DNA from 3 places in the Fodinicurvata sp. EGI_FJ10296 genome. Region 3 is predicted to be linked to each of the others. Evidence: predicted binding sites of a transcription regulator. Region 3 holds the regulator's gene; each other region holds the start of a gene.
What was found. The regulator PhoB, encoded in region 3, activates phosphate uptake and scavenging genes when phosphate is short. The targets are predictions, from matches to a motif close to TNTCATAAAACTGTCA.
Positions count from the first base shown of each region.

Region 1 (4,629 bases), on a different contig from region 3:
GCCGAAGTCAGGGATATGACGATCTTTCCGACCGTGATGACGATCGCCATGATGAAGCTGTTCATCATCATGTACCAGGCCGGCGTCGCACCGGAGAAGGCACCGCCCGCCTGAATGGCCCGCATATAATTCTCGACGAACTGGGTACCGGGCACCAGGGGCATCGGTGCCCTCGACACGTCCTGCAAGGTGTGCGTCGAGGCGACGAAGCCGATGTATAAAGGGAAAATGATGATGCCGATGCCCAGCACGATCAGGGCATGGCTCATGAAGGTCATGAAAGGGCGGCGTTCGACCATCAGTAATGCACCCTCCGTTCGATGAACTTGAACTGCACCACCGTCAGGACGATGACGATCGACATCAGTATGACGGACTGAGCCGCACTGCTGCCGAGGTTCAGGCCGATGAATCCGTCGTTATACACCTTATAGACCAGGATGTTCGTCGCCCCTGGCGAGCCCGGACCGCCGTTGGTGACGGCATGGATGATCCCGAAGGTTTCGAAGAACGCGAAAACCACATTGATGACGAGAAGGAAGAACGTCGTCGGGGATAGAAGCGGGAAGATGATCGTCCAGAAGCGCCGCGAAGGCCCGGCACCGTCGATGGCCGCCGCTTCGATCAGGCTCTTGGGGATGGACTGAAGTCCGGCCAGAAAGAACAGGAAATTATAGCTAACCTGCTTCCAGGCGGCGGCGAATATCACCAGCCCCATTGCCTGTGTTCCATCCACCCGGTGATTGAACCGCACGCCGAATTCATGGAGCAGGAAATACGATATGATGCCAACCGACGGCGTGAACATGAACAGCCACAGGACGCCGGCCACGGCCGGCGCAACGGCGTAGGGCCAGATGATCAATGTGCGATAGGCACCTGCGCCCTTGATGACGCGATCGGCCATGACGGCCAGCAACAGTGCCGCCCCCATCGACAGCGCCGCCACGCTGATACTGAATACCACCGTTACCTGCAGGCTGCTCAGATAGGACGGGTCCGCGAACAGGCGCTGGAAATTCTGCAACCCGACAAAGGTCGTTCGCAGGCCGAATGGATCCTGTCTGAGGACGGATTGATAGAGCGCCTGGCTTGCCGGCCAGATGAAGAAGACCAGTGTGATGATGATCTGTGGCGCTACCAGGAGATACGGTAGGAGCCCGTGCCTGAAAGTCACGCGCTTGTGCATAGGCGACCCGCCTAAAAAAGTGATGATACCGCCGCTCGGCCTTCAAACTGCCGATATCCGGCACGGGCAGCCCCGCTGACTGAAATGCAACCGGGCGAGAGGTGGCGAACTGCCACCCCTGCGCCCGGTCCGGCTCATTGAGCAGTTCGACTAGTTGAGGTCTTCCTCGAACTGGCGCAGCAGCTCGTTGCCGCGCGAGACGATCGCGTCGAGCGCTTCTTCGGCCGACTTGTCGTCGCCCCAGACGGCCTCGAGTTCCTCGTTGATGATCGTACGGATCTGAACATAGTTGCCGAACCGCAGACCACGGGAATTATCGGTCGGCGGGTTCAGATTCATCTGACGGATCGACGTGTCGAAGCCGGGATTTTCTTCATAGTAACCCTGCTCCTCGGTCAGCTCGAACGCCTGATTGGTGATCGGCAGGTAGCCGGTCCGCTGGTGCGACGATGCCTGTACTTCCGGAGACGAGAGATAGTTGAAGAAGTCGGCCACGCCGGCATAATCTTCCTGATCGTGCCCCTGGAGGACCCAGAGCGTCGCGCCGCCGATGATCGAGTTCTGCGGTGCGCCCTCGACGTCCGGCCAGTACGGCAGCATGCCGATGCCGAAATCGAAGTCAGCGCCGGCGCTGATGTTGGCGTAACCGGCGGAGGATTCGAAGAACATGCCGCATTCGCCGCTGACAAAAAGCTGAGTCGCGTCGCTCTGCCGTCCACCGTAGGTGAACAGTCCGTCATCCATCCAGCCCTTCAGCGCTTCGATATGGGCGATATGGGTGTCTGAATTGACCTGAAGTTCGGTATCGAAGCCGGCAAAGCCGTTCTGCCGGGTGCCGATCGGCAGGTTGTGCCACGCCGAGAAGTTCTCGATGTGGATCCAGTCCTGCCAGTTGGTCGAGAAGCCGCAGTCGACCGCGCCGCTGTCGACGAGCTGCTGAGCGGCTTCGCCGAACTCCGGCCAGGTTTCCGGCGGGCTGTCGGGATCGAGACCAGCGTCTGCAAAGGCATCCCGGTTATAGTACATGACCGGCGTGGAACTGTTGAACGGCAACGACAGCATGTTGCCTTCCGGTGTCGTGTAGTATCCGACGACGGCCGGCAGATAGGCGTCCGGGTCGAACGCCGTGTCCGTGTCCGCCATCAACTCATGGATCGGATAGATCGCGCCTTCGGCGGCCATCATGGTGGCGGTGCCGACCTCGAAGACCTGCAGAATGTGCGGCTGCTCGCCGGAACGGAAGGCAGCAATGCCGCCCGTCATCGTTTCGGGATAGGTGCCGCGATAGGATGGGACGACGACGTAATCATCCTGGCTTTCGTTGAAGCCCTCGGCCAGGTCATCGACCCATTCGCCGAGCGCGCCGGACATTGCGTGCCACCACTGAATTTCAACCTGAGCCTGAGCCGGCGCGGCGACCAACATTGCAGTGGCGGACGCTGCCAGCAGATGACGAAGCTTCATTTCTAATAGCCCTCCCAAATTGTCATGCGACTTTGCTTATGCACCGTATGCAATGACGGCCGCGTGACCGATTTATGAACCTTTTGTTACACACTCCCTGTCTAGCTGACTCGTTGCGCAAATCCAAGCGCAGAAATACGCCCCGAAGCGTCGAACTGCGAACATTCGCGAGACCGAACCGCGCGTGAATGACGCATTCAGCCCAACCAAGGCCCAAAGGTGGCCCCAGGGCGGACCCTGGGGTGCCCCCCCCGGGTGGAGGTGGTGTCAATCGGACGCGATGCCCCGGGCGTGGCGAACGGCTTTGTGCCATCCGGCCAGAAGCCGTTCGCGCCTGCCGGCCTCCATCGATGGCTCGAACCGCCGCTCTGATGCCCATTGCGCCGACAGCGATTCCAGCCCGCCATACACGCCCTCCGCGAGCCCTGCGAGATAGGCCGAGCCAAGGGCTGTCGTTTCCGTCACGACTGGACGCTCGACAGGAAGATCGAGAATATCGGCCAGGAACTGGCAGACCCAGTCATTCACCACCATGCCCCCGTCGACTCGCAGCGCCGGCGGCATGGCCGCGCCATCGGCGCGCATCGCCGTGATCAGGTCGGCGGTCTGAAAGCCGACGCTTTCCAGTGCGGCGCGAACGATATGGGCCGGTCCGGCATCGAATGTCAGGCCGCTGATGGTGCCGCGGGCATCGGGATCCCAGTGGGGTGCGCCCAGTCCCGAAAACGCCGGCACGAAATAGACGCCGTGATTGTCCGGCACCGTCACCGCCAGCGATGCCGTACGCGCGGCGGAATCGATGATCCCCAGGCCGTCGCGCAACCACTTCACCGTGGCGCCGGCGACGAAAATCGACCCTTCCAGGGCATAGGTTGTCTTTCCATCCAGCCGATAGGCCACTGTCGTCAGCATCTTGTGCCGGGAAACGACGGCCGTCTCGCCCGTGTTGATCAACGCAAAGCACCCGGTGCCATAGGTGGATTTGGTCATGCCGACATCGAAGCAGGCCTGCCCGAACGTGGCCGCCTGCTGGTCGCCGGCCATGCCGCTGACGGGAATGGCGTTCCCCAGCAGTGCCTCGGACGCCAGCCCGAATCGTCCTGAATTGTCGCAGACCTCCGGCATCATGGCGCGCGGTACGCCGAACAGATCGAGCAGCTCGTCGTCCCATTGCTGTGTATGAATGTTGAACAGCATCGTGCGCGAGGCGTTCGTGGCGTCAGTCTTGTGGACGGCGCCATCGGTCAGCTTATAGAGCAGCCAGCTGTCGATGGTGCCGAAACACAGCCGCCCCTGCTCTGCCCGGCTGCGCGCGCCATCCACGTTGTCCAGGATCCATTTGATCTTCGATCCCGAAAAATAGGCATCGATGACGAGGCCGGTCCGCTCGGCAATCATCGGTCCGTGTCCGCTGTCGACGAGCGACCGGCAATAGTCGCTGGTCCGCCGATCAAGCCAGACGATCGCCCGGTGGATCGGTTTGCCGGTTTCGCGGTCCCACACGACCACCGTTTCACGCTGGTTGGTGATGCCGATCCCGGCGATCAATTCAGCCGGCACGCCGGCCTTGGCGACCGCATCGCGCACGACGGCAACGACATCCGCCCAGATTTCCTCCGCATCGTGCTCGACCCAAGCGTCGGCGGGATAATGCTGGGTAAATTCCTTCTGCGCAGTCGCGACGGGGCGGCCGCCAGCGTCGAAGACGATGGCGCGCGTCGATGTCGTTCCCTGATCGATGGCCACGATATAGGCGGATGCTGCCACGGTCTGTCCCTCCCCATTCGATCGAGCGCCTGATCTACGCCGATTTTCGAATATGAACATTCATGTTGCGTTTATGACATTGTTGTTCTCTTAGCATCCTTTGGTCGCGGCGCAAAGAGGCCACCGGACACGGATAGCGGGCACCAACACCGCCACCCTCGGGCACTCGTTGTGGCGCATTCCCTCAGGACGTCAAAGCCTTGCCGTCG
Region 1 covers NZ_JBFCVL010000001.1:713,723-718,351, reverse strand. The annotation lists gene ugpE (sn-glycerol-3-phosphate ABC transporter permease UgpE) at 1-299, opposite strand, end outside; gene ugpA (sn-glycerol-3-phosphate ABC transporter permease UgpA) at 299-1,189, opposite strand; gene ugpB (sn-glycerol-3-phosphate ABC transporter substrate-binding protein UgpB) at 1,340-2,653, opposite strand; gene glpK (glycerol kinase GlpK) at 2,921-4,420, opposite strand.
Region 1: ugpB (sn-glycerol-3-phosphate ABC transporter substrate-binding protein UgpB) is a predicted target of PhoB. The motif match lies at 2,718-2,733, and genes of this name have one in related genera.

Region 2 (4,629 bases), on a different contig from region 3:
CGCGCCGGAATTCTGGATGAAGGCATAGGGCGCGCCGACGCCGATATCGGCCTGACCGGAAACGACGGCCTGGGTCGCGACATCCTCGGAATTGAAGAACGTCAGTTCGACCGGGACGCCGCGTTCTTTCGTTCGCTCGATCGCGATCAGCAGATTGAGGCTCTCGATGCTCGCGATGTCGCCGAACGCGATCTGGATCGGATCGTCGTCGGCGACTGCCGCCCCTGAAAGACTGGCGAGCGCAAAGGCGCCGGCGACGGTGGTCGCCAAGGTGTTGCGGGAAAATTTCATTGTCGTTCCTCCCATTCTGCCGGCTTTTTCCGGTTATTGCCGGCTGTTGCGGCCAAGCCTTCATTGTTCGCGGGGCTGGACCAATTCCTTATTGGTTAAACATAAATCCCCAATTGGTCAGGCGTCAACCCATTCAATCGGGCGGTTGCCGCCATTGAAAAATGCGAACCAATTCGGTATTGGTCAGAATGCGAATGATGCAGCGTCGCCATTGGCCGGCGGAAAGGAAGACGGGGTGATGGATAAATCCGAAAAGGCCCTGGGGAGCCGGGACGCGGCTCTGGTGCAGCTTCGCGCGTGGCTGACCAGCAGGGATTTTCCGCCCAATACACGGCTTCCGGCCGAGCGCGAACTGTCGGACCTGCTGGGCGTCTCGCGTGGTGATCTTCGCAAGGCGCTGGCGGTTCTGGAATCGGAGGGACAGCTCTGGCGCCATGTCGGCAAGGGCACGTTCACCGGCGCACGGCCCATCGACGACATCATGAGCCTGTCGGAGATCGAACGCGAAACCAATCCCGCCGAGGTCATGCGAACGCGGCTGCTCATCGAACCGATGATCGCGCGTGAAGCGGCGTTCAACGCGACATCGGCGGATGTCGAGGCGCTGCGCCGGTGCATCGATCTGACCCACAAGGCTTCGACCTGGCGCCAATACGAGACGGCCGACAACGAGCTTCACCGGCGGATCGCCGAGGCCGCCGACAACCGTCTGCTGCTGGCGCTTTTCGACGCGCTCAATTCCGTGCGCAGGGCAGTCGTATGGGGGCGGCTTCGATCCAACGTTTCGCAGCCGCCGGCGGACCATCATTCCTTCGCCGAGCATGACCGCATCGTTCGGGCGATCGAGGAACGGGATCTCGACGGCGCCGGCCAGGCGATGCAGGCCCATCTGCGGTCGGTGGAACAGAAACTGGTCGAACCGCGGATCGTCGCCGCCTAGCGCATCTGCGCCTCCGGCGATGGGGCAAGGGGGCGATGGGACAAGGGGGGCCGCAAACAATTGCCCCTCACTGGACGCGATGCGGCACGAAGCGACGCTTCGCTGATCCGGCAACTGTGTTTCTCGACACGCCATCCGTCTCCTATTCCATTCCCCGGAGGAGCGAAGGGACGATCAGGAGCTCGATAGTGGTCGCCCGGCCTTCGGCGTCAGCCCGCAATAAAACATTCACCCTGCCGTAATACGGCTGTCACTGCCCATCGGTATCAACGGTCCAATCGCGGCGTCGCATGCTCTTGCGTTCCGCCGTTGCCTTGCTTCCTTCAGACAGGAGACAGACCGTTGGACACCATTAGCCGCACGACCCTTCTCGGGGCCTCCGCCCTTGCCCTGCTGGCCGTCATCGGCATCAGCGCCCCGAACGCCGCCCACGCCCAGGACGACTGCGCCCGCGGCGATCTCGACGACCGCTTCTGCGACACCGACGGCGATCTGCTGGCCGACGCCCCGACTGACGAAGCCGATTTCGTCGATCCCTCGACCCTTATCTTCACCTACACGCCGGTGGAAGATCCGGCCCTGTACCGCGAAGTCTGGGACGAATTCACCGCCCATCTGGCCGAGGTCACCGGCCGCGACGTCACCTATTTCACCGTCAATTCCTATGCCGCCATGGTCGAGGCGATGCGCGCCGGCCGTTTGCATATCGGCGGCTTTTCCACCGGTTCCGTGCCGCTGGGCGTGAACTGCGCCGGTTTCCATCCGCGCTATACCATGGGCACCGACGGTGTGATCAGCGGCTATGAGATGGAAATCATCACCTATCCCGGCAGCGGCATCGAAGAGGTCGACGACCTGATCGGCCAGACCCTGGCCTTTACCAATCCGGCGTCGAATTCCGGCTATCGGGCGCCGTCGGCGCTGTTGTCCGCCGAGTTCGGCATCAACGTCGAGGAAGATCTGGAGACCACGTTCTCCGGTGCGCACGACCAGTCGATCCTGGGCGTCGCCAATCAGGACTACCCCGCCGCCGCCGTCGCCAATTCGGTCATGGGCCGGATGCTGGATCGCGATGTCGTGAGCGAAGATCAGATCGTCACGATCTATCAGTCGGAAACCTTCCCGACGACGTCCTATGGCTATGTCAACGATCTCCATCCCGACCTGAAGGCCGACATCGACGAGGCGTTCCAGACTTTCCCGTGGGAAGGCGCGCTGGCCGAGGAATTCTCCGATTCCGACGGCTTCGTCGAAATCAGCTACGAGGACGACTGGCGGATCATCCGCACCATCGCCAACGAAATCGGCGAAGTGTTCGAGTGCAGCTAACCGTCACGCCCGCCCATTAACGTTCGCGTTCTCCGGCTCGCCCAAGGGGTGGGCCGGAGACGCCCGTTTTTGCGTGCACTCATCTTTCATCCCTCGTTGAAGACAGGCCGCCCATGCTGACCATCGACAGCCTGACCATGCGCTATCCCACCGGCGATCTGGCGCTGAAATCCATCGACCTGACCATCGAGAAGGGGCAGGTGGTCGCCCTGATCGGGCCGTCCGGCGCGGGCAAGAGCACGCTGATCCGCTGCGTCAACCGGCTGGTCGAGCCGACCGAGGGCCGGGTCTCGCTGTCGGGCCGCGATATCACCGCGCTGGGAACCGGCGATCTGCGCCGCGTCCGCCGCCGCATGGGCATGATCTTTCAGGAATATGCCCTGGTCGAACGGCTGTCGGTCATGGAGAACGTGCTGTCGGGGCGGCTTGGCTATGTCGGCTTCTGGCGCAGTTTCCTCAGGCGGTTTCCCGACAGCGACATCGACGAGGCATTCCGACTGCTGGAACGCGTCGGCCTGGATCACATGGTCGACAAGCGCGCCGACGCCCTGTCCGGCGGCCAGCGCCAGCGGGTCGGCATCGCCCGCGCCCTGATCCAGGATCCCGAAATTCTGCTGGTCGACGAGCCGACCGCCAGCCTCGACCCCAAGACATCGCGCCAGATCATGCGCCTGATTCTGGAACTGTGCCGCGAGCGTGGATTGGCGACGATCATCAACATCCACGACGTCCTGCTGGCGAAGATGTTCGTGGAACGCATCGTCGGCCTGCGCGCCGGCGAGATCGTCTATGACGGCCCGCCCTCGGGCCTGACGGACGCCACGCTGACCGAGATCTACGGCGCCGAGGACTGGTCCGGCACGGCTGACGAAGACCGGCCTGCCGCCGAAGAGGACGCCGCCCGCAGGATCACGGCCTCGCTCGACGTGCCGGAAATCCGCAAGGCGGCGGTGCAATGACGGCCGATGCACTTGCCGGCCGGCGCCGATGGCGCAAGCCGCCCTTCATCGCCAGCCCATATTGGCGCTATGGCCTTTATGCCGCCGCTGTCGGCTATCTGTTTCTGGCCGTCGCCGATGTCGATCTGAACTGGAGCCGGATGGTCGCCGGGCTGGACCGTGGCGGGGCCTTCATCGGCGGCTTTCTGGCGCCGGATTTCGTCACGCGATGGAACGACATCTCGCGCGGGCTGCTGGAAAGCCTGACCATGACGGTCGTCTCCACGATCATCGGCGTGCTGATTTCCATTCCCGTCGCGCTGGGGGCGGCGCGCAATCTGGCGCCGACGCCGGTTTATTATCTGTGCCGGGGCATCATCACGATTTCGCGTGCGTTTCAGGAGGTCATCATTGCCATCGTGTTCGTGGCGATGTTCGGCTTCGGCCCGTTTGCCGGGGTCGTGACGCTGGCCTTCGCGACCATCGGCTTCATGGCCAAGCTGCTGGCCGAAGACATCGAGGACGTCTCCCGCGATCAGGTCGAAGCCGTGCGGGCGACGGGGTCGAGTTGGCTGCAGATGCTCAACTATTCGATCCAGCCGCAGGTGGCGGCGCGGTTCGTCGGGCTGTCGCTGTACCGCCTCGACATCAATTTCCGGGAATCGGCCGTGATCGGCATCGTCGGCGCCGGTGGTATCGGCGCGACGCTGAACACCGCCGTCGCGCGCTATGAGTACGACAGCGCCGCCGCCATCCTGATGACCATCATCGGCATCGTGCTGATCGTGGAATATTCGTCCGGCGCGATCCGCAGGAGGTTTCTGTAATGCCCGTTGCCGAAATCGCCGGCCGCAGGGTCTGGCAACGCCGCGACGCCCGGGAAAAGCTGGGGCTGTGGCTGGTGTGGCTGGTCTGTGTGTCGATCGCCGTTGTCTGCTGGCAGTATATCAGCAACCAGACCATCTGGATGTTCGTTCTCGACGCGCCGGAGCAGGCCTTCGACATGGCGTCGCGCATGTCGAACCCGCGCTGGGCCTATCTCGAAGTCATCGCCAAACCGCTCTGGGACACGATCAACATCGCGACCCTGGGCACCCTGCTGGGTGTTGCCATTGCGACCCCGGTGGCGTT
Region 2 covers NZ_JBFCVL010000001.1:305,009-309,637, reverse strand. The annotation lists gene ABZ728_RS01385 (ABC transporter substrate-binding protein) at 1-291, opposite strand, end outside; gene ABZ728_RS01380 (FCD domain-containing protein) at 530-1,231, shown strand; gene phnD (phosphate/phosphite/phosphonate ABC transporter substrate-binding protein) at 1,574-2,560, shown strand; gene phnC (phosphonate ABC transporter ATP-binding protein) at 2,674-3,519, shown strand; gene phnE (phosphonate ABC transporter, permease protein PhnE) at 3,516-4,325, shown strand; gene phnE (phosphonate ABC transporter, permease protein PhnE) at 4,325-4,629, shown strand, end outside.
Region 2: phnD (phosphate/phosphite/phosphonate ABC transporter substrate-binding protein) is a predicted target of PhoB. The motif match lies at 1,447-1,462, and genes of this name have one in related genera.

Region 3 (4,629 bases):
TGCGCGCGATGAGGCATCGGACAATGTACTGGGGGAACGGGCATGACCATGGCTGAACTGCGGCGGACCGACACCCGGAATGGTGACGCCACTGTTGCCCAGGTCCAGGCCGATAGTCAGGTCGAGGCCCAGGTTTCCGATGATATCGTCACGCTCGAAGCCGGATCGCTCATCTATGCAAAGGGTGAGGAAAGCAACGCCGTTTATTTCGTTGAATCCGGCACGGTTGAACTGCTGCAAAGCGCCCGTCACACCATGTATGTCGTCGCGCAATTGACCGAGGGTATGATCTTCGGCGAAATGGGCGTATTGCGCAGTCGGCCGCGTTCGGTGACGGCACGGGCCAAGACGAATATACGTCTGCGCAGGGTGTCGAAGGCCGGGTTCTACAATTCGCTGCGCAGCGCCAATGCCATTGCGATGCCGCTGCTGCGCATGCTGTGCGAGCGGCTTGAGGGGGTCAACAGCCGGATCGCGGACGCTCAGCCCTATGGCGTGGGCGTGGAGCGGCGGCGCGTGAAGTCGATTACACTCGCGCCCGGCTGCAATATGGTCAAGGGCATGCTCGGCCGGCAGATGGTGCGCATCGACGCCTATCCTTATCGGGTCGGCCGACGGGCGAATCGCGGCGACGTCTATCTGTCGGATCGGCAGCTTCTGCTCCCCGACGTCAAAACCACGTCTTCGATGCTGTCGTCCTCGGAGTCGCCGAGGCGGATATTCCACCTCGCACGGAATCATTTCATGGTCGCCGATCTCGACGGCCGGCTGGTCGTTCAGGACATGGGCACACCGACCGGAACGATCGTCAACGGGACCGCCATCTCACGATTCAAACATGCCGGCACGGCGGCGCTGGATGTGGGCCGGAACGAGATCGTCGCCGGGACCAGCGATTCGCCCTTCTGCTTCTGCATTGACGTCCAGGTCTAGCGCCGTCCGGGATGGCCCGAATGATACCGGATGCCCGATTGCTGAATGCCCAGGCCGACGGAACGACACCCGAGACGAGGTGACCCATGGAACCCGACAAGCCGCTCCGCGTTCGGGAAACCCGTCATGGCAAGACGTTCACCCTGGCGCCGCACTCAGTCATCTACGAGCAGGGCAGCGAAAGCGATGCCGTCTATCTGATTCAGGAGGGACGGGTGGAATTGCTGCGCAGCAACCAGCAGGACAGTGTGGGGGTCGGCATCCTCGAAAAGGGCGGAATTCTGGGTGAAATGGGCGTGCTGCGTGGCGTCCCCAGATCGACGACCGCACGCGCTCTGACGGAAGTGTCGCTTCACATGGTGACGCGGGAGCGGTTTCTGAAATCGCTGGACAGCGTGTCCAGCCTGACATTGCCGGTTCTGCGCACGCTGACCGAACGACTTCACGAGGCAAACGGCACCCTGGCCCGAATGCAGCCCTTTGGCCGCGGCGTTGCGCTGAAGCATGTGCGCACGATCACCATTCTGCCCGGTTCGTCGCTGACCCAGTGGCGCCTGGGGGTTCATGGCTTCGAGGTCGAGCACCTTCCCTATATCGTCGGCCGTGCTTCCGATGGCCTGCCGGCACGGCTAAGCGAGGGCGGCATGACCATTGAGACCGATGAGACGGATCCCCTTGAGGAAGAGCATTTCGGCTTGTTCGAACTGAACGGCCGACTGGTAATCCATGATCTCGGCAGCGACGGCGGCACGACGGTCAATGGCGAAACGGTGTCGCGAGGCGCCTATGCAGGGACAGCCGGCTTGATCAATGGCGATAACGAAGTTGCCGCCGGGCCGGGGTCCAGTCCCTACCGGTTCATCATCCGGGTAACGTGAAACCGCCGGATCTCCCCGGCGGTTCGGCAGCTCGCGCTGGTCATGAACCCTGCTCGTCGCTGTCATCGATCTGTTTGGGGCGATCCAGGGCATAGCCGGCCGACCGCACCGTGCGAATAATGTCTGGCAGATCGCCGTCATTGATCGCCTTGCGCAATCGGCGGATGTGCACGTCGACGGTCCGGGGCTCGACATAGACGTCGTGGCCCCAGACGACATCCAGCAGTTGTTCGCGCGAGAAGACGCGGCCCGGATACTGCATGAAATGCCGCAGCAGCCTGAACTCGGTCGGACCCAGATGGATGTCCCGTCCGGCACGGGTGACGCGGTGCGCGACGAGATCCATGCGCGTGTCGCCGAATTCAAGCGAATCCTCGTTCGACGACGGCCCGGTGCGGCGCAGGACCGCGCGGATGCGCGCCATCAGTTCAACGATCGAGAACGGCTTGGAGATATAATCGTCCGCCCCGGAATCGAGTCCGCGAATGCGGTCGGCTTCCTCGCCGCGCGCGGTCAGCATGATGACCGGGATGTCGCGCGTTTTCGCGCCCCGCCTGAGTTGGCGGCAGATATCGAGGCCCGATTTGTGCGGCAGCATCCAGTCGAGAATTATGATTGCCGGATTATGCTCGCCCGCGGCGACGACGGCTTCGTCACCGTCTGCCACCGACTGAACGGTATAGCCCTCGCGCTCAAGATTGTAAGTCAGCATGATGACGAGGTCTTCTTCGTCCTCAACGATGAGGACGGTTTGCCGACCGCTTGACCGGCCCGCCTTATCCCCTCCGTCCATGATATTTGTCCGCCTTTATTTGTCTTGCGAGGGATTGACGACTTCGTAGCTGCTGTTGTCGCCCTTTGGCCGGTCGTCGGCCATGGTTCGTCCGGTGATCTGGAAATGAACCGTTTCCGCGATGTTGGTCGCGTGGTCACCGATGCGTTCGATATTCTTGGCGATGAAGAGAAGATGGGTGCAGGGCGTGATCATGCGCGTGTCTTCCATCATATAGGTCAATGTCTGGCGGAAGAGCGCGGTATAGAGGTCGTCGAGTTCTTCGTCCCGCCGCCAAGCGTCGATTGCCCGGTCCACGTCGAGATCGATATAGGCATCGAGGACGTCCTTGATGATCCCTTGCGCCAGGCGGCCCATGCGCGGCACCGCACGCACCGGCTCGACTGCCGGCACCTGGGCCAGGGCGATCGAGCGTTTGGCGATATTGGCGGCGTAGTCGCCGATCCGCTCCAGATCGCTGGCGATTTTCAGGGCCGAAAGGACCTCGCGCAGATCGTTGGCCATGGGCTGACGCAGAGCGAGCACCCGCACGGCTTCGGCATTGATCGTCGCTTCGAATTCGTCGATCTGCTTGTCGCCGGCGATGACGTCCGGCGCGCTGTCGCCGTCGCGTTTGCCAATGCAGTGAATGGCCGCCTCGAACTGCGCTTCCGCGGCGCCGCCCATGCGATAGATGTGCTGCTTGAGCTTTTCCAGCTCCTTGTCGAAGGATTTCGACGTGTGGTCTGTCGCCATGGATCTCTCGTCCCCTGGAATCTGTTCGCTCAGCCGAACCGCCCTGTGATGTATTGCTCGGTCATCTTTTCGCGCGGATTGGTGAATATCTGGCTCGTCTCGCCCACCTCGATCACCTTGCCCATATGGAAAAATACCGTTCGTTGCGAGACCCGGGCCGCCTGCTGCATGGCGTGGGTGACCATCACGATCGTGAAGTTTTCCCGAAGCTCGTCGATCAGTTCCTCGATCCGGGCCGTTGCAATCGGGTCGAGCGCCGAACAGGGTTCGTCCATCAGGATCACCTGCGGCTCGACGGCGATTGCCCGCGCGATGCACAGGCGTTGCTGCTGGCCGCCGGAAAGGCTGGTGCCCGGCGCATCAAGGCGGTCCTTGACCTCGTCCCAGAGACCGGCACGGCGCAGGCTGCGTTCGGCGATCGCCTCGAATTCGGCCTTGGTATTCGCAAGGCCGTGGATGCGCGGGCCGTAAACGACGTTCTCCAGGATCGATTTGGGGAACGGGTTCGGTTTCTGGAAAACCATCCCGACCCTGGCGCGCAAAAGCACCGGATCGACGCTGCGGTCGTAGATGTCCTGACCGTCAATGGTGATCAGGCCTTCGACCCGGGCGGTAGCGATGATGTCGTTCATCCGGTTGAGGCAGCGCAGGAACGTTGACTTGCCGCAGCCGGAAGGGCCGATGAACGCGGTCACTTCGTGCTGGTTGATCGACAGCGAGACGTCGTGCAGCGCCTGGGTCTCGCCATAGAAGACGTTGACGCCGTTGGCGGCGATCTTGACCGGGTTGTCGGTCGCGGCGGCTGGTTCGGATACATGCGTTTGCGGGAGGGCGGATTGCATCGTCATTGGCCTACCATCTGTTCTCGAATTTGCGGCGCATGAATATCGCAATGGCGTTCATGCAGATCATGAAGCACAGAACGACGAGGATCGCGGCCGACGTGCGCGACGTGAAGCCTCGTTCCGGACTGTCGGCCCAGATGTAGATCTGGGTCGGCAGAGCCGTCGACGGACTGAACATGCTGTCCGGCGCCGACGTGATGAAGGCGTTCATTCCGATCAACAGCAACGGCGCCGTCTCGCCCAGCGCCTGCGCCAGCCCGATGATCGTGCCGGTCAGGATGCCGGGCATGGCGAGTGGCAGCACATGATGCAGCACTGTCTGCAACCGCGATGCGCCAACCGCCAGTGCGGCCTCGCGGATCGATGGCGGCACGGCCTTCAACGCGTTGCGCGTGGCGATGATGATGGTCGGCAACGTCATCAGTGACAGCACCATGCCGCCGAC
Region 3 covers NZ_JBFCVL010000003.1:417,518-422,146, reverse strand. The annotation lists gene ABZ728_RS08125 (cyclic nucleotide-binding domain-containing protein) at 43-933, shown strand; gene ABZ728_RS08120 (cyclic nucleotide-binding domain-containing protein) at 1,020-1,811, shown strand; gene phoB (phosphate regulon transcriptional regulator PhoB) at 1,852-2,604, opposite strand; gene phoU (phosphate signaling complex protein PhoU) at 2,620-3,339, opposite strand; gene pstB (phosphate ABC transporter ATP-binding protein PstB) at 3,369-4,181, opposite strand; gene pstA (phosphate ABC transporter permease PstA) at 4,192-4,629, opposite strand, start outside.